Regions from separate parts of the Pseudolabrys taiwanensis genome, predicted to be linked through region 1. Evidence: predicted binding sites of a transcription regulator. Region 1 holds the regulator's gene; each other region holds the start of a gene.
The links. Region 1 encodes LexA, which represses DNA repair genes until DNA is damaged. Its sites were predicted from a motif close to TGTTCNNNNTGTGTTCNG; they were not measured.
Positions count from the first base shown of each region.

Region 2: the regulator LexA is predicted to act here: its motif matches at 2,145-2,162, upstream of DW352_RS21185 (DNA recombination protein RmuC).
Region 3: the regulator LexA is predicted to act here: its motif matches at 3,831-3,848, upstream of DW352_RS17720 (YifB family Mg chelatase-like AAA ATPase).
Region 4: the regulator LexA is predicted to act here: its motif matches at 4,423-4,440, upstream of uvrA (excinuclease ABC subunit UvrA).

Region 1 is NZ_CP031417.1:959,505-965,360, reverse strand. It holds gene DW352_RS04580 (molybdopterin molybdotransferase MoeA) at 1-933, shown strand, start outside; gene lexA (transcriptional repressor LexA) at 1,072-1,779, shown strand; gene DW352_RS04570 (SphA family protein) at 1,971-2,957, shown strand; gene DW352_RS04565 (ComEC/Rec2 family competence protein) at 2,994-5,231, opposite strand; gene DW352_RS04560 (glutamine--tRNA ligase/YqeY domain fusion protein) at 5,508-5,856, opposite strand, start outside.
Region 2 is NZ_CP031417.1:4,448,753-4,454,608, reverse strand. It holds gene DW352_RS21200 (pyridoxamine 5'-phosphate oxidase family protein) at 1-383, shown strand, start outside; gene fmt (methionyl-tRNA formyltransferase) at 387-1,307, opposite strand; gene DW352_RS21190 (peptide deformylase) at 1,493-2,053, opposite strand; gene DW352_RS21185 (DNA recombination protein RmuC) at 2,191-3,312, shown strand; gene DW352_RS21180 (AmpG family muropeptide MFS transporter) at 3,494-4,858, shown strand; gene DW352_RS21175 (hypothetical protein) at 4,958-5,263, shown strand; gene recR (recombination mediator RecR) at 5,427-5,856, opposite strand, start outside.
Region 3 is NZ_CP031417.1:3,734,485-3,740,340, forward strand. It holds gene DW352_RS17710 (ATP-binding protein) at 1-1,519, opposite strand, end outside; gene DW352_RS17715 (hypothetical protein) at 1,683-2,141, opposite strand; gene DW352_RS17720 (YifB family Mg chelatase-like AAA ATPase) at 2,238-3,776, opposite strand; gene DW352_RS17725 (hypothetical protein) at 3,904-4,083, shown strand; gene DW352_RS17730 (TetR/AcrR family transcriptional regulator) at 4,080-4,649, opposite strand; gene DW352_RS17735 (MFS transporter) at 4,774-5,856, shown strand, end outside.
Region 4 is NZ_CP031417.1:1,226,849-1,232,704, forward strand. It holds gene DW352_RS05865 (alpha/beta fold hydrolase) at 1-470, shown strand, start outside; gene DW352_RS05870 (outer membrane protein) at 820-1,485, shown strand; gene DW352_RS05875 (autotransporter family protein) at 1,586-4,084, opposite strand; gene uvrA (excinuclease ABC subunit UvrA) at 4,533-5,856, shown strand, end outside.

The DNA of each region.
Region 1 (5,856 bases):
CGCATCTTCACCGGCGGCGTCATGCCCCGCGGCGCCGACACGGTCGTCATCCAGGAGCTCGCCCAGCGCGATGGCGACAAGGTGACCTTCGGCAAGCCGACGGCGAAGGGCCGCAACGTGCGCGCCAAAGGCATCGACTTCTCCGAGGGCGAAGCGCTGCTTCACAAAGGACGTCGGCTGAGCGACCGCGACCTGATGCTGGCGGCCGCGATGAACTATCCGAGCGTGCCGGTCCATCGCCGACCGAAGATCGCCATCATCGGCACCGGCGACGAATTGGTCATGCCGGGTAGCAAACCGGGCGCCGGCGAGATCGTCTATTCCAATGGCTACGCGCTGACCGCTCTCGCGCAGGCCGAAGGCGCGGAGTCGCGCGACTTCGGCATCGTGCGCGATCGTCTGGAAGACATCGTCGCCGCGCTGCGCGAGGCACGCGCCTGGGGCGCCGACGTGCTCGTTACCACCGGCGGCGCGTCGGTTGGCGAGCACGATCTGGTGCAGCGTGCGCTGAAAGCCGAAGGTCTCGACCTCTCGTTCTGGCGGGTCGCGCTGCGCCCCGGCAAGCCGATGATGCACGGACGGCTCGGTGGCCTGCAGGTGCTCGGCCTGCCCGGCAATCCGGTCTCGTCCTACGTCTGCGCCTTCCTGTTTCTGGTGCCGCTGATCCGCCGACTCACCGGCCGCACCGTGATCGACCATGTGCCCGATCGAGCCCTGTTGGGCCGCGATCTGCCGGAGAACGACGAGCGCGCCGATTATATGCGCGCGCTGCTGACGCCGGGGCCTGATGGGCCCATCGCCACCCCGGTACCGTCGCAGGACAGTTCCCTGATGGCACCGTTGGCCGCGGCGGATTGCCTTGTGATTCGGGAACCTTACGCGCCTTTTGCGCAAGCCGGTTCACCCTGCGTCATCCTTAAGCTAGGCCTATAGCGGTCGTTTGCATTGTTCACCCGAAATTAAATCCTTGCGGAACACATATCGAACAGATAGTGTCCGTTCATGATTTGTTTCGAGCCGGCTGCCCATTCGCCGTAAGGGCTGGGCCTGGCCGGGCGACGGGAGAAACAGATGCTGACCCGCAAGCAGTTCGAGCTTTTGCGCTTCATCCACGAGCGGCTGACCGAGGCCGGCGTTCCGCCCTCTTTCGACGAGATGAAGGACGCGCTCGACCTGCGCTCCAAATCCGGGATCCACCGGCTGATCACCGCCCTCGAGGAGCGCGGCTTCATCCGCCGACTGCCCAACCGGGCGCGCGCCATTGAGGTCATCAAGCTTCCCGACTCGGTCGGGCACGGCGTGGGCAACGGCCGCGCCCGCAAATTTACGCCGAGCGTCATCGAGGGCGACCTCGGCCGCGTCCGTCAGGTGGCAGCGGAGGACGATACCAGCGGCCGGCCGATCGCCGTACCGGTGATGGGCCGTATCGCCGCCGGTACGCCGATCGAGGCGATCCAGACCAAGAGCCATGTCATCAACATGCCGCCGGACCTGTTGTCGACCGGGGAGCATTTCGCGCTCGAAGTGCGCGGCGACTCGATGATCGAGGCCGGCATCCTCGATGGCGACATCGCCCTCATCCGCCGCTCGGAAGTCGCCGACACCGGCGACATCGTGGTCGCACTGATCGACGACGAGGAGGCGACGCTCAAGCGCTTCCGCCGCCGCGGTGCCTCCATCGCGCTCGAGCCGGCCAACGCGGCCTACGAGGTGCGCATCCTGCCGCCCAACCGCGTGCGCATTCAGGGCAAGCTGGTCGGGCTTTTCCGGCGCTACTGAAGATAACTCCCCTCTCCGATCTGCCCTCGTCACCCTGAGGTGCCGGCCGCCAACCGGTCCCTAAGCGCGACGGCCGATGCGCTGTGTGCGGTATGTCTCGATTCCCGTGGAGCGCCCCGGCACGGGCGAAACTGCGCCTAGGCAAGTTGGTAAGCAAACTCTACGGTGCCCGGTATTATTGAACGGGGACTGTGGACGTCGTGAAAGCGGCATTGCGCGTCGTGCTCGGAGTGTGCTGCCTCGCGCTTGGTGCCGCGCCGTCGCTCGCCGCCGAAGGCAGTACGGTCGCCGGGCCTATCGGCGGCACCGACATCCGTTCGGCCTTTCTGCCGACGCCGGGCCTCTACGGCGCCGCCATCCTGGGCGGTGCCTCGGCCTACCAGCTCAGAGATGGCACGGGCCAGACCCGTCCCGGCCTGGATGCCGTCGGCATCGACTCCAAAAGCGCCGCCGGCGTCCTGTTGTATGTGCCGAATTTCAAGCTATTCGACGGCTCGGTCGGATTGCTGGGCGTCGCCGGCGTCGGCGAGGTGTGCGGACAGATCACGTCGGCCAATGCAGAGCGTTGCAAGTCGGGCTTCGGCGACATCTACATCGAAGGGTCCTGGTCGCGCTTTTTCGGCTTCACGCGGCCATCGCACGAGAAAGGCGCCGCGCCCATCCGCGAAGGCCTCGCCGTTCGCGCTGGCCTCGGCGCGGTGCTCCCGACCGGCCTCTACGACGCCCGCATTCAGGCCAGCAACGGCGTTACCGTCGGCAGCAACACCGTCATCGTCGCCCCCTCGCTCGCCTTCACTTATACGACGCCGCCGCTGCTTGCGGACGGCACGGAGTTCAGCAGCAAGATCTACCTGAACTCTTATGGCCGGAATTCCGATACCGATTACGTCAGCGGCAAGAACATCAATATCGACTTCGCCGTCTCGGAGCACATCGGACGCTGGCAGGTGGGTGTCGCCGGTTATTATTTGCGCCAAATCACCGACGATACGCGCGGCGACGTCGCCGTGGCGCCCGATGGCCGCCGTGCGGAAGTTCTGAGCCTCGGCGGCGTCCTCAACTACGACATTCCCGATCTCGGTGCGGCCATCAAGTTCAAGGCGCGCACGTCGGTGTTCGCCTACAACACGGCGATGACGACGGCGTTTTATCTGACCCTCGCCAAGAAGCTCTACTAGCGGCAGTGCCGTCATCACCCGCGCATGCGGGTAATCTCAATCGCTCGCCTCCAGATCTTCCATGCGCGGCGTCGCGTCCTGCGGTGTCGGACGGCTGGTTGTGCTTTGAGATAGCGCAACGGTTTGCGGTGCCGGCGCCCACGGCCGCCCGTAGCCGGCCGGACGCGCGGCGATCGTCTCGAACGCATCGCCAGTCCAGCGCAAGGTCATGGCGCCGTGCGCGCGCCAGCGCGCGCGGTCGAACAGCAGCGCATTGCAGGCGCCCGGCGCTTGCCGCGGACTGACGACGATCGCCGCGCGCATACAATCCTCCGCGAAGGCTTCGGCTGCCAACGACGCAGCGATCAGCCGGCCGTTGCCGAGGGTGGCGACGCAGCCGACGGCGTCGCAACGCACGCCCTCCTTCAACGTCTTGTCCGTCGGCGTGCGGTCGTCGCCATCGGCCGCCAGCCACTCCTTGAGGGCGAAGGTGTCGCGGCCGCTGTGCAGCACCGACAAGCGGCCGCTGGCATTGCGGATGGCCGCCGTCTGTCCATCGGCGGCAATGAGCACGTCGGGGCGCGGCGTCGCCAGGACCCACAACATGGCGATCGTACAGAAGACCGCCCCGCTCCAGCGCAGCGGTGACCGCAACAGGCAGACCAGCAGCAATCCGGCGGTGCCGATGAGCAGCGGCCCAACACCGAAGGCATGGATGTGCCCGACCGCGCCTGGCAGGCTCGCCACCCACAATGCGACGCTGGTCATCCAGTCGATGCCGGCGCCCATCAGTCGCCAGAACGCCGCGTCGAAGCCGAACGGCATCAGCACGAGCGCCAGAATGCCCATCGGCATCACCAGCACCGACACGACCGGCATGGCGAAGAGATTCGCGAGCACGCCATAGGGCGCCATGCGATGGAAATGGAAGGCTGCGTAGAGCGTGGTGGCGAAACCCGCGACCAGGGAGGCGAGGATGAGTCCGGCGACTTCGCGCCCGCCCCACAATGCGACGCGGGCGCCGATCGACGTGTCGGCATCCGGCCGCCATGGCAGGCCGTATTGATACGCAGCGACGAGCGCGAGCGTCGCGGCGAACGACATCTGGAAGCTCGGATGCACCACGGCCTGCGGCGACCAGGCGAGCACGCACAGCGCGGCGACGGTCAGCGTGCGAAAGGTGATCGCCGGCCGGTCGGCCATCACGCCGATGAGGACGATCGCCACCATGATGAAGGAACGCTGCGTCGCGACTTCCGCTCCGGACAAGAGCAGATAGAAGAACGCAGCGACGAGCGCCGCGCACGCCGCCCATTTCTTGATGGGCCGGCGGACCGCGAGCGACGGCGACAGCGCTAGCCCGGCGCGGATGACGAAGAACACGATGCCGGCGACCACCGCCATGTGATAGCCGGAGATCGACAGCACATGCGCCAGGCTCGACACGTACATCGCGTCGTTGACCGGCGTCGAGATGGCGTCGCGCTTGCCGGTGATGAGCGCGGAGGCGATGGCGCCGCGATCGCCCGGCAGGATGGCGCGGATGCGGTCGTCGATCGTCTCGCGAATGCCCTCGACCACTTCGGCGTAGCGCAGCCAGAAGCCGCGCGCCACGGGCGCCGGTGCCGGCACGGTCTTGATGGCGCCGAGGGCGTAGCCGGAGGCGCCGATGCGCTGGAAGTACATGTCGCGGGCGAAGTCGTAGCCACCGGGCCGGAGCGGCTGCAGCGGCGGCGACAGATGCGCCTTGAGTTCGACGAAGGCGCCGACCGGCGGCGCCGTGTCCTTGCGCACGGCGACGCGCACGCGCTCGGGCTTCTCGGCGACGCGCGCCGCCTCGAAGCGATGCAGGGCAATGACGACGCGGTCGCTGCGCTCGCGCTCTTCGCGCACCTCGACGAAGCCGGACAATGTCGCCGTTGCCACCGGATACTGCAGCACCGGATGCGCGATCCGCACGGTCTGGAGCGTCGCGACTGCAAATCCCATGGCCGTGGCGGCGAGACCGAGCGACAGCGGGAAGCCGACGGCGCTCCGGCGCAGACCCCAGGCAAAGGCCACCAGCACCCCCGCTGCGGCGGTGGGAGCCCACAGCGCCGGCTCGCGGTCGGCGGTGAAGTACAAGACGATGCCGAAGCCGAAAGCGACCGGCAGCCACGGCAAGAGCCGGCCTGGCGCGACCTCGGCCAGCGCCCATTGCGCCAGAAGCCGGCGCAGAGGGTCGGCGCGGACGGCCAGGCCGTCCGGCAAGGCCGCTCCCGCACGGCGGCCCGCGGCGGCGATCGCGCCGGCCACGGCCCGCGTCCGTGCTCGCCCCTCCTCACCCCAGGCCATGACGCCCCGCCCACGCGTTACGCGTGCAGCAATGCTACTGCGGCCCTAAGTTGTGACTAGAAGAACGGTTGTGAACGCTGGCTCTTGACCCGTCACCCTGAGGTGGCCGCCCAACGGGTCCGCGCAAAGCGCGGCCCGATGGTAAACTCCGGCGGCCCTCGAAGGGCGACGGCCGAGACGTTGCCGCCATCCTTCGAGGCTCGCTTCGCTCGCGCCTCAGGATGACGGCTAATCAGTCTACTTCCCCACTTCCTTCGCGAAGGTATCGCGCAAGCCCACGGTGCGGTTGAACACGAGCTTGCCCGGCGCCGATTCCTTGTCGCGGCAGAAATAGCCGTTGCGCTCGAACTGGATCGCATCCTCGACGTTCATGGCGGCCAATGACGGCTCCAGCCGCGCGTCGCTCAGCACCTCGAGCGAGTTCGCGTTGAGATCCTTCTCGAAGCCTTCGCCGCCGGTCGGATCCGGCTTGGTGAAGAGCGGATTATAGAGCCGCACTTCTGCCGCGACCGAATCCCTGGCCGACACCCAGTGAATGGTCGCCTTCACCTTGCGCCCATCGGGCGCGTTGCCGCCCTTGGTCGCC
Region 2 (5,856 bases), 2.1 Mb from region 1:
TTTACTGCCTCATTTCCAGCGACAGCCAGAAATTCTCCAATATCAAGCGCGACCCGCGGGTGTCGCTGGCCATCGCCAACGACTATCCGCAGCCGCTGCAGATCAAGGGTTTATCGATTGCCGCCAACGCCGTCGAGGTCACCGACCAGGGCGAGCGCGACCACGTGGCCGAAATCCTGCTCAAGCGCTATCCCGAATACAAGGTGATGCCGCGCCCCGACCCGGCCGCCGTGCCGACCATCCGCCTCACGCCGGCGGTTGTGTCGGTCCTCGACTATTCGAAAGGCTTCGGCCACACCGACCTGGTGAAGGTCACCGACGCCGATCTCGCCGAATTCGTCGAGGCGCGTAAGCACCATTGGGCCAGCTTTCACGCGGCCTGACACTTAGGAAAGAGCGGTCCCCCGCTCGACTTTCGTGCCGCGCAGGAAATCGTCCGCGCTCATCGGCTGTTTGCCGGCGCGCTGGACCTGCACGAGCCGCACGGCGCCGTCGCCGCAGGCAATGGCGAGACGGTCGTCGAGCGCGGTGCCCGGCGCACCAGTCCCCTCGCCCCGGGTCGAGCGCAACACTTTCACCCGCACGCCATTGAACTCGAACCATGCGCCTGGGAACGGTGACAGACCACGGATGTGGTTGTGCACTTCGGCCCAAGGCCGCGTCCAATCGATGCGGGTCTCGTCCTTGCGGATCTTCTCGGCGTAAGTCACGCCGGCCTCGGGCTGCGGCGTCAGCGTCAACGTGCCGCGCTCGAGGGCGCCCAGCGCACGCGTCATCAGGTCGGCGCCGAGCGGCGCCAGCGCGTCGTGCAGCTCGCCGGCGGTCATATCCGCGCCGATCGGCAAGCGATCGATCATCGCCATCGCGCCGGTGTCGAGGCCCTCGTCCATCCGCATGATGGTGACGCCGCTCTCGGCATCGCCGGCCATCACCGCACGGTTGATCGGCGCAGCGCCGCGCCAGCGCGGCAACAGCGAGGCATGCACGTTGAAGCAACCGAGCTTCGGCGCGTCGAGGACGGCCTTCGGCAGGATGAGGCCGTAGGCGACCACCACCGCCGCATCCGCATCATGCGCGCGGAACGCCTCTTGCGCCTCTTCGATCCGCAACGTTTTCGGCGTGAACACCGGCAGACCGAGACGACGCGCCTCACGCTCGACCGGCGTCACCTGCATGTCCATGCCGCGGCCCGCCGGCTTCGGCGCGCGCGTATAGACCGCGGCGATCTCATGTCCGCGCGCGGCAAGCTCGATCAAGGTCGGCACGGCGAAATCGGGCGTGCCCATGAAGATCAGACGGAGAGGCATTCAGGACGACCAATGAATGGACAGAATAACATCGGCGAAGCGCGCTCCAACCCCTCCCCGTCATCCTGAGGTGCGAGCGTGCGTAGCACGCGAGCCTCGAAGGATGAACGGCCGAGGAACTAGGGCCGTCGCCCTTCGAGGCCCGCCTTCGGCGGGCACCTCAGGGTGACGGAGAGAGACAGTCGCTAGCCGATATGATGCTCCGGCACGTCGTCGCTCGGATGCGGCTTCGACGTCTCGCCGAGCTTGGCGGCCTTCTTGAACTTCTTGATCACGCGGTCGCGCTTAAGCTTGGAGATGTGATCGATGAACAGCACGCCGTTGATGTGATCGATCTCGTGTTGCAGGCAGGTCGCGAGCAGTCCATCGGCCTCGATCTCGTGCTCCTGACCCTCGAGGTCGAGATACTTGACCTTCACCTTCGCCGGCCGCTCGACCTCTTCATAATATTCGGGGATCGACAGGCAGCCCTCGTCGTAGGTCGACTTCTCTTCCGAGGACCACGTGATCACCGGATTGATGAAGACCTGCGGCGCCGGCGGATCGTCCTTCTTGGCGAGGTCCATGGTGACCACGCGCTGCGGTACCCCGATCTGGATGGCGGCCAAGCCAATGCCCGGCGCGGCGTACATGGTCTCGAACATGTCGTCGACCAAAGTGCGCACGGATGTGTCGATGGCTTTGACCGGCTCGGACACGAGCCGAAGCCGCTTGTCGGGGATGATGACGATGTCGCGCGTTGCCATGGCCGCGATGTAAGGGGTTGAGTCGAAAGGGTCAATGGAACCGGCATGGAACCGGCTGCAGGGCCTTGAGTGAGGCCATCCGAGACTTTAATGTTCCCCATTCGTTCCATTCGACCGAATCGGGGTACAAGGGACCCATGCCTGAAACGCTCCAGCAGCTCCTCGCTCTTCCGGTGCCCCTGCCGCTGATTTTCGGCATTGTCACGACGATCGGCATTATCGGCATCATCGTCATCCTGCTGCGGCCGCGGCCGCCCGCGACCGACGCGGCCGCCGAGCAGCGCATGGCCGATCTCAATGCCCGGGTGCAGGCCATGGGCGAACTGCTCGCCAAGGCGCAAGGCCAGCTTCAACAGACGGTGCACGAGCGGCTCGACGCCGTCACGGCGCGGCTCGGCGAGTCGATGCAGACCTCGACCAAGCACACGGCCGAGCACCTGCAGCAACTGCACGCGCGCCTCGCGGTCATCGACAACGCGCAGAAGAACATCACCGACCTCGCCACGCAGGTGACGTCGCTGCAGAACGTGCTGTCGAACAAGCAGTCGCGCGGCGCGTTCGGCCAAGCCCAGCTCGAAGCCATCGTCGCCGACATCCTGCCGAAAGGCGCGTTCGAGTTTCAGTACACTCTGTCGAACCGCATGCGGCCGGACTGCGTGATTTTCATGCCCGACTCCGGCCCGCTGGTGATCGACGCCAAATTCCCGCTCGAGGCGATGACCGCGTTCCGCGACGCGCAGACGGAGGATGACCGCAAGGCGGCGATCCAGCGCGTACGCCAGGATATCGCCAAGCACATCACCGATATCGCCGGCAAATATCTGCTGCCCGGCGAGACGCAGGACATCGCCTTGATGTTCATCCCGTCGGAGTCCGTTTATGCCGAGTTGCATGAGCGCTTCGACGACATGGTGCAACGCGCGCAGCGCGCCCGCGTGATGATCGTGTCGCCGACACTGATGGTGATGGCGATCCAGGTCATCAAGCAGGTGCGCAAGGACGCGCAGATGCGCGAAGCCGCCGACCAGATCCGCAACGAGGTCGGCCACATGATGAAGGACGTGCGCCTGCTCGGCGAGCGCGTGCGCAAGCTGCAGACGCATCTTGGCCAGACCACGACCGACGTGGAGTCGATCCTCACCTCCGCCGGACGCATCGAGAAGCGCGCCGCCCGCATTGAGGACCTGGAATTCGACGGTGACAGCGGCGGTGCGGAAGTAATCCCGGCGCCGATCCGCTCGCTCGGGGCGGCGGAGTAGGCACACCCCGTCATGGGCCGGGCTTGTCACCCCAAGTCGGGTTTACCCGACTTGGGAAGCAAATAGGTGATGCAACTCGGGCGAGCCCGAGTTGCAAGCGCTATCCACGACCTGTTTATAGGTGGAAAGAAGACGTGGATGCCCGGCACAAGGCCGGGCATGACGTGGAGAGGGATTCGCCATGACCGCCACGCCCGAGACGGCCGCGCCAGCCACCACCCCCACCTTCCTCGAGACCGTCGCGGTCTACTTCAAGCCGCGCGTCCTGATCGTCCTGTTCCTGGGTTTCTCGGCCGGCCTGCCGCTGGCGCTGTCCGGCTCGACCTTGCTGTTCTGGGCGGCGGAGGTCGGGGTCAATCTCAAGACCATCGGCCTCTTCGCGTTGGTCGGCACGCCCTACACCATCAAGTTTCTCTGGGCGCCGATCGTCGATGCGCTCGACGTGCCGATCCTCGCCCGATGGCTCGGCCGGCGGCGCGCCTGGCTGTTGCTGACGCAGCTCCTGCTGATGGTGGCGATCCTGTTTCTCGGCGCCAACGATCCGGCCACCGCGCCGGCCGTCGTGGCACTCGGCGCGCTGATGGTCGCCACCGCCTCCGCGACGCAGGACATCGTCATCGACGCCTTCCGCATCGAGAGCCTCGACGAGAACGAACAGGCTGCCGGCATGGCGTCGTATGTCGCCGCCTATCGTGTCGGCATGCTCGCCTCGAGCGCGGGCGCGCTCTACGTCGTCAGCGGCTTCGAAGCGCTTGGCTTCACCAAATCCGGCGCCTGGAGTGCGGGCTATGCGGCGATGGCCGCCTTGGTTCTCGTCGGCATGTTGACGACGCTCGTCGCCACCGAGCCGGAGAAGTCCGCAAAGGCCGAAGCGATTCACGGGCGTGAAACACCGGTGGCACGACTCAAGCGTACCATCTCCGGCGCGTTCGTCGATTTCTTCACCTATGATGGCGTGCTCGTCGCCATCGTCGTGCTCGTCTTCGTCGTGCTGTTCAAGTTCACTGACGCGCTCGCCGGCGTGATGACCGGCCCGTTCGCGGTCGATCTCGGCTTCTCGCGCACCGAGTACGCCAACATCGTCAAAGGTGTCGGCCTGATCGCGCTGCTCGCGGGCGGCTTTGCCGGCGGCTACATCGCAAGAGCCTTGCCCCTCGCCGCCAGCCTTTGGATCGGCGGCATTCTCCAATCGGTCGCGAATCTCGCCTTCTCGTGGCTTGCCGTGATGGGCCACGATCTCATGTGGCTCACCGTCGCCATCACCGTCGAGAACTTCACCAGCGCCATCGGCACGGTGATGTTCGTCGCTTATCTCTCGGCCTTGTGCCGCAATCCGCTGCACACGGCGACGCAATATGCGCTGCTCACGGCGCTCGCCGCGGTTGGCCGAACATATCTGTCGGCAGGCGCCGGCTACGTTGCCGATGCCACCGGCTGGATGTGGTTCTTCGTCATCTGCGCGCTGGCCGGCTTGCCCAGCCTGTTGCTGCTCTGGTGGCTGCAAACGAAAGGCCACTTCGCCAAATTGGCGCCAAAGAAATCATAGCAACGCCGCAGTTCCGGCACGGGCGCAACCTCCACGTATCGGAACGATGCCCATGGCGCTGCGTTGGCCCTTCGATCTCGGACAGGGACGGAGGCTCACATGCAGGCGAAACGCACAACTCGATTGATGGCGTGTGTGCTGGTAAACGGCGCGGCCTTATACGCGTCGACAGCGTCGGCGGATTGGCACAGCCCGTATTTCAACCGCGAAACGCACGACAGTTGGACGAACGCAGAATACAACGATGGCGTCTGTCACTATCGCTATTCACGTGACGCCGATGACGGCGAGACGCACGTGAACCGTTGGGGCGATTGCTCGCACGTCGCGATCGCACCGGATGGCAGCGCGGTGCCGATCGTCGCGCCGGTTTATGCGGTTCCGGTTCCCGACGACGACGATTAGTTCGCCGTTGGAGCGTATCTCGTTGAGCTGTAATCGACTCACATTCCGGTCGCCCCCGCGAAAACGGGGCCAAGGGCCAGAAGCACTGATATTCAAACGCCGCGTTGGATTCCCGCTTTCGCGGGAATGAACGGAGAGTGTTTCAACCTGACCAGAAACCGCTTTAGAACAGCGTACGCTGCTTGATAGCGGCGGCGAGCGTGCCTTCGTCGAGATAGTCGAGTTCGCCGCCGACAGGCACGCCGTGCGCAAGCCGCGTCACCTTGACATCGGCGTCCTGCAGGAGCTCGGTGATGTAGTGCGCGGTGGTCTGGCCGTCGACGGTGGCGTTGAGCGCCAGGATCACTTCCTTGATCGGCTCGTCATGCACGCGTGAGATCAGCGCGTCGATGGTCAGGTCCTGCGGGCCGACACCGTCGAGCGGCGACAAGGTGCCCCCGAGCACGTGATAACGCGAGTTGACCGCATGCGCGCGCTCGAGCGCCCACAGATCGGCGACGTCGGCGACCACGACGATCATGGACGGATCGCGCCGCACGTCGGTGCACACCGTGCACGGGTTCTGGGTGTCGAGATTCCCGCAGGTCTTACAG
Region 3 (5,856 bases), 2.8 Mb from region 1:
CCTGCGGATCGGCCGCGATGTGTGTCACCGCGCCCCATTGGCCGAGCCGGCGCGCGAGCAGTTGTGCTTCGATCTGCGCCGCGGCGACGATCAGAACCGCCTGCCCGGTGAGATCGGGCGCGGCGAACTCCGCCTCGCTCAGATGGCCCGCGGCTTCGACCGGCAGCGTGACCGTGAAGGCCGCACCGGCGCCGGGCGTGCTCGTCGCCTCGATACGGCCGGCCATGCGCTCGACGATGCGTTTGGTGATCGCAAGGCCAAGGCCCGTGCCGCCAAACTTGCGTGTCGAGGAGCCGTCGGCCTGCTCGAACTCGAGGAAGATGCGCGCGACGTCTTCTTGTTTGAGGCCGATGCCGGTGTCGCGCACGACGACACGCAGGTCGTGCGCGTCGCCGCGTTCGACAATGACCGAGACGCCGCCGTGCTCGGTGAACTTGATGGCGTTGCCGGCGAGATTGAGCAGCACTTGCCGCAGCCGCATCGCGTCGCCCATGACGCGCGCCGGCAGTTTCTCATCGACGAAACAGGCGATCTCAATACCCTTGGCCTGCGCGCGCGGCGCCAGAAGCTCGATGACCTGTTCGATCAGCGGCGCGAGCGCGAACGGCTTCACATCGAGATCGAGCCGGCCGGCTTCGATTTTGGAGAAGTCGAGGATCTCCTCGATCAACGACAGCAAGGTTTCGCCCGACGTCTTCGCGGCTTTGACATACGTCACCTGCTCCGGCGTGAGCGGCGTGTCGAGCAGCAGATCGGCCATGCCGAGCATGCCGTTGAGCGGCGTGCGGATTTCGTGGCTGACCGTGGCGAGGAAGCGCGACTTGGCGCGGCTGGCGCTTTCGGCCTGGTCGCGCGCCGCGCTGAGCGCCTGCTCCGCGTCGACGCGGTCGGTGACATCGCGGCCGACCCCTTGCACCTCGGCGCCGGCCTCGCTGCGCACCACGACTTCGCGCCAGGCGAACCAGCGGGCGCCCTCCGCCGTCGCGATCTTCTGATCGTGCATGCGCGTGCCGTCGGCGAGCACGGTGACCGGGCCTTGCTCGCGCACCCGCAATGCGAGCGGCTTGCCGAGGAGATCGGTACGCGCTTGTCCAGTGAGCGCGAAGAAGGCTTCGTTCGCATAGGTGACGTGGCCTGACGCATCGCGGCGCACGATGACATCGCCTTGCGATTCGATGAGGCTGCGCACGCGCTCTTCGGCCTCGCGCAATTCCCAGTTCTTGTCTTCGAGTTCTTCGATCAGCGATTCGAGAACCCGCCGCTTGGCGGCGTAATCACGCCGCCGCATCAACAACAGCGCGATCACGGCACAGGCGACCGCGAACAGCACCGCGACGCCGGTGCCGAAGGCATAAGGGTCGTAGTTTTCGCGCTGGATGACGACGCCGGCGATAAAACCGAGGCCGGCGGAGAGCACCGCCCAGGTCACGATCACGGTGCGCCCGAATAGCACCAGCGCCGCGATGTTGCGCGCGCGTGTTGCGGCGGCTGATGCGCTCTGTGAGGTCGCTCGCGGCATCGTGGGTCCTGGACCGGCCATGCGCCGGCGCTTCACAAGGAACGCAGTGTCGCACCGGGAGGCTTGCCGTTTTATTCCCCGGCCGCGCCGGCAGGCGGCGTTCGCGCCGCTATGGTGAAGCGCCGGTAAACCGGAACCGATACGGTCCGTCGCAGCGGCCGATTCAGCGGATGAGCGCGCGCGCCGTAACCGCGCGGGCGCCGGATGTTACCGCGAACAGAGCGGCGGCCTGCTGGTCCGAGAACCGGGCCGACTTCACGTAGATTTTCTTGGCGGCCGGCTCGCGCGACAGCGCGACGGTAAGGTCCGGCGCCGTGGCGGCAGGATCGACCCGCACGCTCTTGAGCGGCACGCCGCTCGGGCAGGCGGGCGCGTCATCGTCCACCAGGACGAAATCGGCAACGGCAGGATCGTCGACGAGTTGCAGGCGTAGCGACGGATCGGCGTCGGCGGCCTCGACACGCACCGTGTAATCGGCGGCTTTGTCGGTGATGCGGAAAGCGCCGGTGGGCGCGGCAAAGCAGGGCGCCGTGTCGGCGGGCTTGCTGAGATAGACGCCGGCGGCACCGGCCGGTACGGCGGCGGCCAGGCCGAAGATCGTGGCAACGGTAATACGATTCATGAGCGCGCCCCCCAAGCGCACGCCGAATCGGCGCAAGCCAACAGACTACAAGAAGCCGCTTAAACTTCGCTTAAAGGACGACCGCCGGCGCGCGGTTCACGCGGCCCGGCGCATCTCGTCGGACAGCGCGCGGTAGGACAAAGCTTCGGCGAGATGGACGCGGCCGACCTGGGCGGCGCCGTCGAGATCGGCCAGCGTGCGCGCGACGCGCAGGACGCGGTGATAGCCGCGCGCCGACAGATGCATCTGCTCGGCGGCATCGCGCAACAAAGCAAGGCCCGCTTTGTCGGCGCGCGCGATCTCTTCCAGCGTCGAACCATTGGCCTGCGCATTGGTGCGCACATCGTCGAGGCCCAGCGCGGCATAGCGTTCGGCCTGGATGTCGCGCGCGCGGGCAACGCGGGCCGCCACTTCGCGGCTGCCCTCCGACGGCGGCGGCAGGATCAGATCGGCCGCGGTGACCGCCGGCACTTCGATGTGCAGATCGATGCGGTCGAGCAGCGGTCCCGACAGCCGGTTCTGATACTCGGCGGCGCAGCGGATGTTCGGCCCGCGCCGGCAGGCAAAGCCGGGATCGTTGGCGCGGCCGCAGCGGCACGGGTTCATCGCCGCGACCAGCATGAAGCGCGCGGGATAGGTGATGCGATGATTGGCGCGCGCGATCGCGACTTCCCCGGTCTCCAAAGGCTGACGCAGCGAATCGAGCACCTGCGGCGTGAACTCCGGCAATTCGTCGAGAAACAGCACGCCGTTATGCGCGAGCGAAATCTCGCCCGGCCGCGCGCGCAGGCCACCGCCGACCAGAGCCGGCATCGAGGCCGAATGATGCGGCGCGCGGAACGGCCGCTTGTTGGTGAGCGCGCCGCCTTCGATCTCGCCGGCGACGGACGAGATCATCGACACTTCGAGGAGCTCGGTCGGCGACAGAGGCGGCAGGATCGTCGGCAATCGCGCGGCGAGCATCGATTTGCCCGAGCCGGGCGGGCCGACCATCAGCAGGTTATGACCGCCGGCGGCCGCGACCTCGAGCGCGCGCTTGGCGCTCTCCTGTCCCTTGATGTCGGCGAGATCGAGCAGCGCGCCGCCGACTTCGCGGATCTTCGGCTGCGGCCGCGACAGTACTTGCGTGCCCTTGAAGTGATTGGCGAGTTGGATGAGCGATTGTGCCGCGACGATCTCGATCTCCGGACTGGCCCACGCCGCTTCCGCGCCGCAAGCCGATGGACAAATGAGCCCCTGCCCGCGCGCATTGGCGCCGATCGCCGCCGGCAGCACGCCGGCCACCGGCGCGATGGAGCCGTCGAGCCCCAGCTCGCCGAGCACGGTGTAACCGGCGACGGCGTCTTGCGGCACGGCCCCGATCGCGGCCATCAGACCGAGCGCGATCGGCAGATCGTAATGGCTGCCTTCCTTCGGCAGATCGGCCGGCGCCAGATTAACGGTGATGCGCCGCGCCGGCAGCGCGAGCCCGGAAGCCACCAGCGCCGCGCGCACGCGCTCCTTGGCCTCGGACACGGCCTTGTCCGGCAAACCAACGATATTGAAAGCTGGGAGACCGGGCGCGACCTGTACCTGGACGTCGACAGCGCGGGCCTCGATGCCCTCGAACGCCACGGTGCCGATCCGCTGAACCATTGTCCCGCCCCTGCACTTCCCGCAAAAGTAGTAGCGCAAGTTGTGGACGGCGACAAGAACATTTGCAGAACAAAATATTCCCGTTATGATCCCTCGCTAAGGACCTGTCGGACAACCGGTGGACACCATGATCGACCGTGAAGCGATGGCGAAGGATCTCAAGCTGGCGCGTGAGGCGCGGCTGGAGGCGGAAGCGGCCAATGCCGATGTCGAAGAGCTGATCTGGGAAATCCAGCACATCCAGCTCGGCCGCCAGCGAATGGTGTTCTCGATCGCCGGCTTCGAGCAGGAACTCGCCGCCGCTTAAGAGCGGGCGAGCAAATCCTCTTTCGTCGCGCCGAGGATTTCCTCGGCCAGCGCCGCGTCGTTGACCGCGCGCGCCAGAACGCCGGCGCCGACGAGCTGCGCCATCACGGCCAGCGCCTTGCGCCGCCGCGCCGCCTTGCGGCCCGGCAGCACATCCATCAGCACATCAATGAGCTTCAGCAGGCCGTCGCGGAACACGGCGCGGATCGATTTGTCCTGGCGCGGCGCTTCGGCGCCGAGCGCGACCAGCGCGCAACCGCGGCCGGAACTGTCGTACTGCCGCGGCGACAGATAGTGCGCGATCATGGCCTCGAAGGCTTTGTCGCCCGCACTGTCGCGCACCTCGGTCCAGCGCGCCGCCGACTTCGCCAAAGCCGCATGGCAGGCCTGCGCGGCGAGATCATCCTTCGAGTCGAAATGCCCGTAAAATCCGCCGTGCGTGAGATCGGCGGCTTTCATGATCTCGGCAACGCCGATGCCGTCGAATCCCTTCTCGCGCAGCAGCGTGCCCGCCACTGCGATGATGCGTTCGCGGTTTTCGGCCGCCTTCTCTCGACTGACACGCATGCGCTGTTCCCCTCGCCGCACGGCTTGACAAGTTATATGATGCCCGTCATTTATGTTCAATAGATGATGGTCATCATTTAACGGCGTCTTGCGCTCGCCGCGGGCCGCATACAGGGCATATCCCATGGTTTCGACTGCGCTTGCCGCGACGCTTGGCCGCCGCCGCATCCATTACGGCTGGGTGGTCGTCGGCGCGACCTTCTTCACGATGCTGGTCACCGCCGCCGCGATGGGCGTGCCCGGCGTGCTCATCGTGCCGCTGGAGAAGGAATTCGGCTGGACCACCTCGGAGATCTCCATCGCGCTTGCGGTGCGTCTGATCCTGTTCGGCCTGCTCGGGCCGTTCGCGGCCGCCTTCATGAATCGCTTCGGCGTCAGACGCGTCATCGTCGTCGCGCTGACGCTGATCTGCATCGGCTTTCTCGGCTCGCTGCGCATGACGGAGCTGTGGCAGCTCATGCTGTGCTGGGGCCTGATCATCGGCGTCGGTACCGGCCTCACCGCCATGGTGCTCGCCGCGACAGTGGCGACGCGCTGGTTCACGCACCGCCGCGGTCTGGTGATGGGCATGCTGGCGGCGAGCTCCGCCACCGGCCAGTTGGTGTTCCTGCCGCTGTTCGCCGCCATCACCACCGACTACGGCTGGCGCGTCGCACTGCTTTTCGTCTGTGCCATTCTGGCGGTGACCGGCGTCGTCGTCCTGCTGCTGATGCGCGACCGGCCTGCCGATCTCGGCCTGCCGCTGTATGGCGAGACCGACATCACGCCGGCCCCGGCAAAGACGGTCGGCTTGTCGGCGCTGCTGGTGACGCCGGTGAGCGTTCTCAAGGAAGTGTCCGGCACCGGCACCTTCTGGATTCTGTTCGCCACGTTCTTCGTCTGCGGCCTCAGCACCAACGGCCTGATCCAGACTCACTTCGTCACCTTGTGCAGCGATTACGGCCTCGTCGCCGTCACGGCGGCGAGCGTGCTGGCGATGATGGGCATTTTCGACCTGATCGGCACGATCGGCTCGGGCTGGCTGTCGGATCGCTTCGACAGCCGCTGGCTGCTGTTCTGGTATTACGGCCTGCGCGGGCTGTCGCTGCTCTATCTGCCGTTCACCGACTTCACCTTCTACGGCCTGTCGCTGTTCGCGGTATTCTACGGCCTCGATTGGCTGGCGACGGTGCCGCCCACCGTGAAGCTCACGGCCGACCGCTTCGGC
Region 4 (5,856 bases), 270 kb from region 1:
TCGTCGGCGCTGTCCCGCCGCTGATGCTCAAGACCGCGAACAACCCCGAAGGCACGCCGCTCGAGGTCTTCGACTCGATCCGCAAGGGCACGGCGACCAACCGCTCGCAGTTCTTCAAAGACCTGACGATGCCCTTCTACGGCTTCAACCGTCCGGGCGCGAAGATCAGCGAAGGTCTGCGTGAGAGCTTCTGGCTGATGGGCATGGCCGGCAGCATCAAGGGCGAATACGACTGCGTCCACGAGTTCTCGGAAGTCGACTACACCGAGGACCTCAAGAAGATCGACAAGCCGACGCTCGTCATCCACGGCAGCGACGACCAGATCGTGCCGATCGCGGCGTCAGCCGAGAAGAGCGCGAAGATCGTCAAGGGCGCGGAGCTGAAGATCTACGAGGGCGCGCCGCACGGCCTCGCCCAGGTCGACCCCGACAAGTTCAACGCCGACGTCCTCAAGTTCATCAAGGCTTGATCGAAGCCGACGCGGAGGCGTTGCAAGCGCCTCCGCGTTTCTATCGATGCGTCCGACGGCGATAACGGCTCAAACACGATTTCGTGTTCGCTCGCAGAATCGCACGGCCACTCGCAATGAAAACAGTTGTGGATGTCTAAAGAAATTTTTGGCGGAACTCACAAATGACAAGTTCCAAAGTTCCATCGCGCGCCCGCTGTAAAGGACTCATTAAGTAACTCAAATCCAAATCAATTCGGATGACGTGAGTGACCGAAAAGCTACAGCATTTTGTCGGGACTTGCGTATTAGTGTGGCACCGCGACGGTTCGAGACGAACCGTCCTTGTCTGAACTTCCGGAGAATTTCCATGCGTTCTTTCACTGCACTTGGCGCCGCTGTCGCCGTGCTGGGCTTCGCCACCGCCGCTTCCGCGGCCGACCTCCCGCGTCGTGAGGCGATGCCTGCCAAGGCTCCGATGTATGCGCCGCTCTACAACTGGACCGGCCTCTATGTCGGCGTGAACCTCGGCGGCGGCTGGTCCGATGCCAACTCGAACTTCGGCAAGGCCAGCGGCGTCGTCGGCGGCGGCCAGATCGGTTACAACTGGCAGGCTGCTGGCAGCCCGTTCGTGCTCGGCCTCGAAGCCGATATCCAGGGCACCTCGATCAAGAACAGCGCCGACCTCGGCGGCGGCATCACCGGCGACGCGAAGGTTCCGGCCTTCGGCACCGTGCGCGCCCGCCTCGGCTACGCCTGGGATCGCTTCATGGTGTACGGCACCGGCGGTTTCGCTTACAGCGACACCAAGGTTTCGCTCACCGGCCCGGGCGGCTCGATCTCGTCCGATAAGTGGGGTTCGGGTTGGACCGTCGGCGGCGGCGTGGAATGGGCCTTCGCGGGTCCGTGGAGCGTCAAGGCCGAGTACCTGTACGTCAACGCCAAGAGCGTCGACCTCAACTTCGGTGGCGTCAACGTCTCGACCGGCGACTATCACTACAACGTCGCCCGCCTCGGCCTGAACTATCGCTTCTAAGCCGAAGCCACTTTCGTAATGTGGGAAAGGCCGGCCTCGCGCCGGCCTTTTTCTTTTGCGGTTCCGTTGTTCGTTTGCGGTTCCGTTGGCGGCGCGCCGCTCACCACTTGGCGCGGAAGCCGACCGTGCCCTTGTACGCGTAGTTGTCGCCCGCATTGGCGAGGCTGGTGTTGAACGACACTTCGCCATAGACGGCGTACTTGTCGCCCGCCCAGCGATAATTGCCACCGACGCCGACACCGCCCCACAAGCGATCCGTGGCGCTGGCGAACTTCGTGCCCGCGACATCCACGACCGCGCCGTTCAGGAACTCATAATAGAGATTGGCGATGCCGTAGATGTCCGAGCGCGTCGTTCGGCCGTCGCCGCCCTGCCCGACGCGTTGATGATCGAGCGACAGACCGGCGCGCCCCAACAAGCTCCTGGCACGGTCATTCGACACATGCGCGCCGAATCGATCGTTGAAGCCGTCGAAGTTGACCGACGAATAGGTCAGTTGCGCCTGCGGCGTCAGCGAGAAGGCGCCGCCGATCGGCACGCGCCGGCCACCTTCGGCGCCGACCGCGTAGCCGTAGCCCCACTTGTTGCCCGCCACGGTGCCGGCGAGATCGGATGACAGATCGGACTTGTACCAGGTCACCTGCGACTGACCGTCGACATAGAAGCCGTTGTCGCCGAACCAGGTCAGCGAGCCGCCGATGCCGGCGCCTTCGACGTTGATCTTGCCGTTGCCGTAGAACGACTTGATGTCGGACGTCAGCGTCGTGTAGTGCGCCGAGATGCCGAAGATCAGTTGGCCGAAGCGGTTGGCAAAGGCGAGGCCGTCGAAACCGCTTTGCAGCTTCATCTGATCTGCGGTGTAGCTCGAGCCCGTCGTGTTCGACGGCGTCATCTTGGTGTGCTGGCCTTCGACACGCGCCCACACCGGCGATGGCGCCTGGACGCGCGTCGGCGCGGCAACATCGCCCGCACCGCTGTAGCGGTCGCCGATGCGCTGGCGAAAGGTCGACAGGCCGTTCATGCCGAGCAGGATCTGGCCGTAGGATTCATAGAGCGGCACGCCAGGCTGATAGAGCGGACCGGCCGGCGCAGCGGCTGGCGGATTGACCAGGCTCGAGCGCAGATACCAATCGCCATCGGCCGGCGTCGAGACGCCGTTCTTCTGCAGCGTATAAGCATAGGCGCCACCGACCACGGCCTGCTGGCCTTGGATCACGTAGTCACCCTGAAGCGCAAAGGTGCCGTTCGAGGCGCCGCCGACATCGACGATCTTGATGCCTTCGGTGGTCTGCGCACCCGTGCCGCCTACGTTCGTCACACGTACAAACGTGCTGCCCGCCGTGTTGCCGGTGACGACCAGCTTGTCGGTCGGCGACGCATCGCCGCCAAGGACCGACTCGATCTGCAGCGTGCCGCCATTGCCGGTGTAGTTGCCGGCGATGGTCAGCGTGCCGATCGAGTTGCCCGGCGCGATGACGCCGGCATTGGTCGTATCGCCGACCGTGCCGATGCCTTGCAGCCGGCCGCCGGACAGCACGCTCATCGGGCCGCCGAGAATGCCGTTGATCGCCAGCGTGCCGCCCTGAACGAGCGTCGATCCGCCAAACGCCGAATTATCACCGCTCAGGATCTCCTTGCCGCCGGCGATCGTCAGCACGCCGGTGCCGTTGAATGTGCCGGCGAACGTATCGTTGGCGTTGGTGATCGTCAGATTCTTGGCGCCCATGGTGACGACGCCGCTGCCGCTCAGGCTCTGAATGTCGGTGCCGGCTGCCGTCAGCGGTGAAATATCGAAAGTGCCGTTGGCGGTCACGCCGCTCGAGGCCGCGATCGAGCTGTTGGCGCGCAGCGCCAGCGTGCCCTGATCGATCACAGTCCGGCCCGTATAGGAGTTGCTTGTCGTCAGGTTGAGGATGCCGGTCCCTGTCTTGGTCAATGCGCCGACGCCGCTGAGTTCGCGCAAGGCGGACACCGTGAAGCCGACGCTGTCGAGCGTCAGCCCGCCCGCCGCGATGTTGAGCGTGCCGGGGCCGGTGCCGATCCACACGCCGCTGCTACGTGTCGCGCGGTAGGTGGCGTTGTCGAAGTTGACTTGGGAGCCCGCGCCCACGCTCAGGCTCTGCGATGCGATCGTGGCATTGCTGACGTTGAGCGTGCCGACGCCGCCGGTGTTGCCGAGCGACATGCCGCCGCTGGCGGTGACGGTAGCGCCGTCCTCGACGTTCAGGATTCCCCGTCCGGTGCCGCCGATGCTGAGCGCGAGGCCGGTGGCCGTCCATTGCGATCCGGCGCCGGTCACCGTCACCGTGCCGGTGCCGCCGCCGCCACCGATGCGGAAGCTTCCAAGGCTCGTAAGCGTGCTGCCGTTCTGAATGGTGAGACTGCCGGCCGATGTCTCGCCGACGTATAGATTGCCGGTCGAACCGCTTGCGGCGCCGCCGATGCCGAGCACTGCCGGATTGACCGAGTCGACGGTCACCGCGGTCGGGCTGGTCGGCACCGTGCCGCCTGACCAGTTGGCGCCGTTGGTCCAGTCGCTGCTGGTATTGCCGTTCCACGCTTGCGCCGACGCCGACCCGGCGGAGAGCGCCGTGAGCACCGCGATCGAAGCGCTCGTTAGAAGGCGTTGGCGGTCGACGATGATTGGCGCAGGGGGAGATCGTCGTGTGCGGACTTTCGATTGTTGAGGGATGTCGACGGTGCTTGCGGCAGGCGACCCGGCTTCCGGCATTCCCATTCCAATCTATTCCCAACGACTGCACCAACAGCCTATCGATCCTGGTGCACTAACACCTTACGGGATTACCGCGAATTTTCACTATTTCCGTGCGTGGAACTCACCGGTTCCGTCGCTGCCGGCGGCACGGTGTTGCGGCGCGATTCCCCACTTGTCCCCAGCACCGAAATAGCGCGCATGGCGGGCTGGCGAAGCGTCACGGTTCTTCCTATGTTCCGCTCTCAGACTGATCGCCTTTGCCGCGCCGGCCATTGCCGGGCGGCGGCCTTTTGCTCCGCCGGCTCAACCCCTTACAGCGACTGACGTCTTCATGAACGACCTGTTCGACAAGAACGCCAAAGCGGCGAAAGCCGCCCGCGACGCCCGCGCCATCACCATCCGCGGCGCCCGGGAGCACAATCTCAAGAACGTCGATGTGACGATCCCGCGCGATCAGCTGGTGGTGTTCACCGGCCTGTCGGGTTCCGGCAAGTCGTCGCTCGCCTTCGACACCATCTATGCCGAGGGCCAGCGCCGTTACGTCGAGTCGCTGTCGGCCTACGCGCGGCAGTTCCTCGAGATGATGCAGAAGCCGGACGTCGACCAGATCGACGGCCTGTCGCCCGCCATCTCCATCGAGCAGAAGACGACGTCGAAGAATCCGCGCTCGACCGTCGGCACCGTCACCGAGATCTACGACTACATGCGCCTGTTGTGGGCGCGCGTCGGCACGCCCTACTCGCCGGCGACCGGCCTGCCGATCGAAAGCCAGACCGTGTCGCAGATGGTCGACCGCGTGCTCGCTTTGCCGGAAGGCACGCGCATCTATGTGCTGGCGCCGGTCGTGCGCGGCCGCAAGGGCGAGTACAAGAAGGAACTCGCCGAGTTCATGCGCAAGGGCTATCAGCGCGTGAAGATCGACGGCGCCTTCCATGAAATTCAGGAGGTGAAGCCGCTCGACAAGAAGTTCACCCACGACATCGACGTGGTGGTGGACCGCCTGGTCGTGCGCGGCGATATCGGCGCGCGGCTCGCGGATTCGCTCGAGCAGTGCCTCAAGCTCGCCGACGGCCTCGCCGTGGTCGAGCTTGCCGACTCCAAGGCGAGCGGCGCGGCCGCCAACCGCGGCCGCAACGCCAATGCCGAGCGGCTGATCTTCTCCGAGAAGTTCGCCTGCCCCGTTTCCGGCTTCACCATTCCGGAGATCGAGCCGCGGCTGTTCTCGTTCAACAACCCGTTCGGCGCCTGCCCGGAATGCGGCGGCCTCGGCCTCGAGCAGCACATCGACGCCGACCTCGTCATTCCCGACAAGGACGCCAAGGTCGGCAAAGGCGCCATCGCGCCGTGGTCGAAGTCGTCGTCGCCTTATTACACGCAGACCTTGGAAGCGCTCGGCAAGCACTACAAGTTCACGCTCGACACCAAGTGGAAGGACCTCGGCAAGAAGACGCAGGAGGCGATCCTCTACGGTTCGGGCGACGACGAGATCAAGTTCGTCTACGACGACGGCATGCGCGGCTACACCACCAAGAAGCCGTTCGAGGGCGTCATCACCAATCTCGAACGCCGCTTCAAGGAAACCGAGAGCGAGTGGGCGCGCGAGGAGCTGCAGAAGTACTTCACCGACGTGCCGTGCAAGATGTGCCACGGCGCGC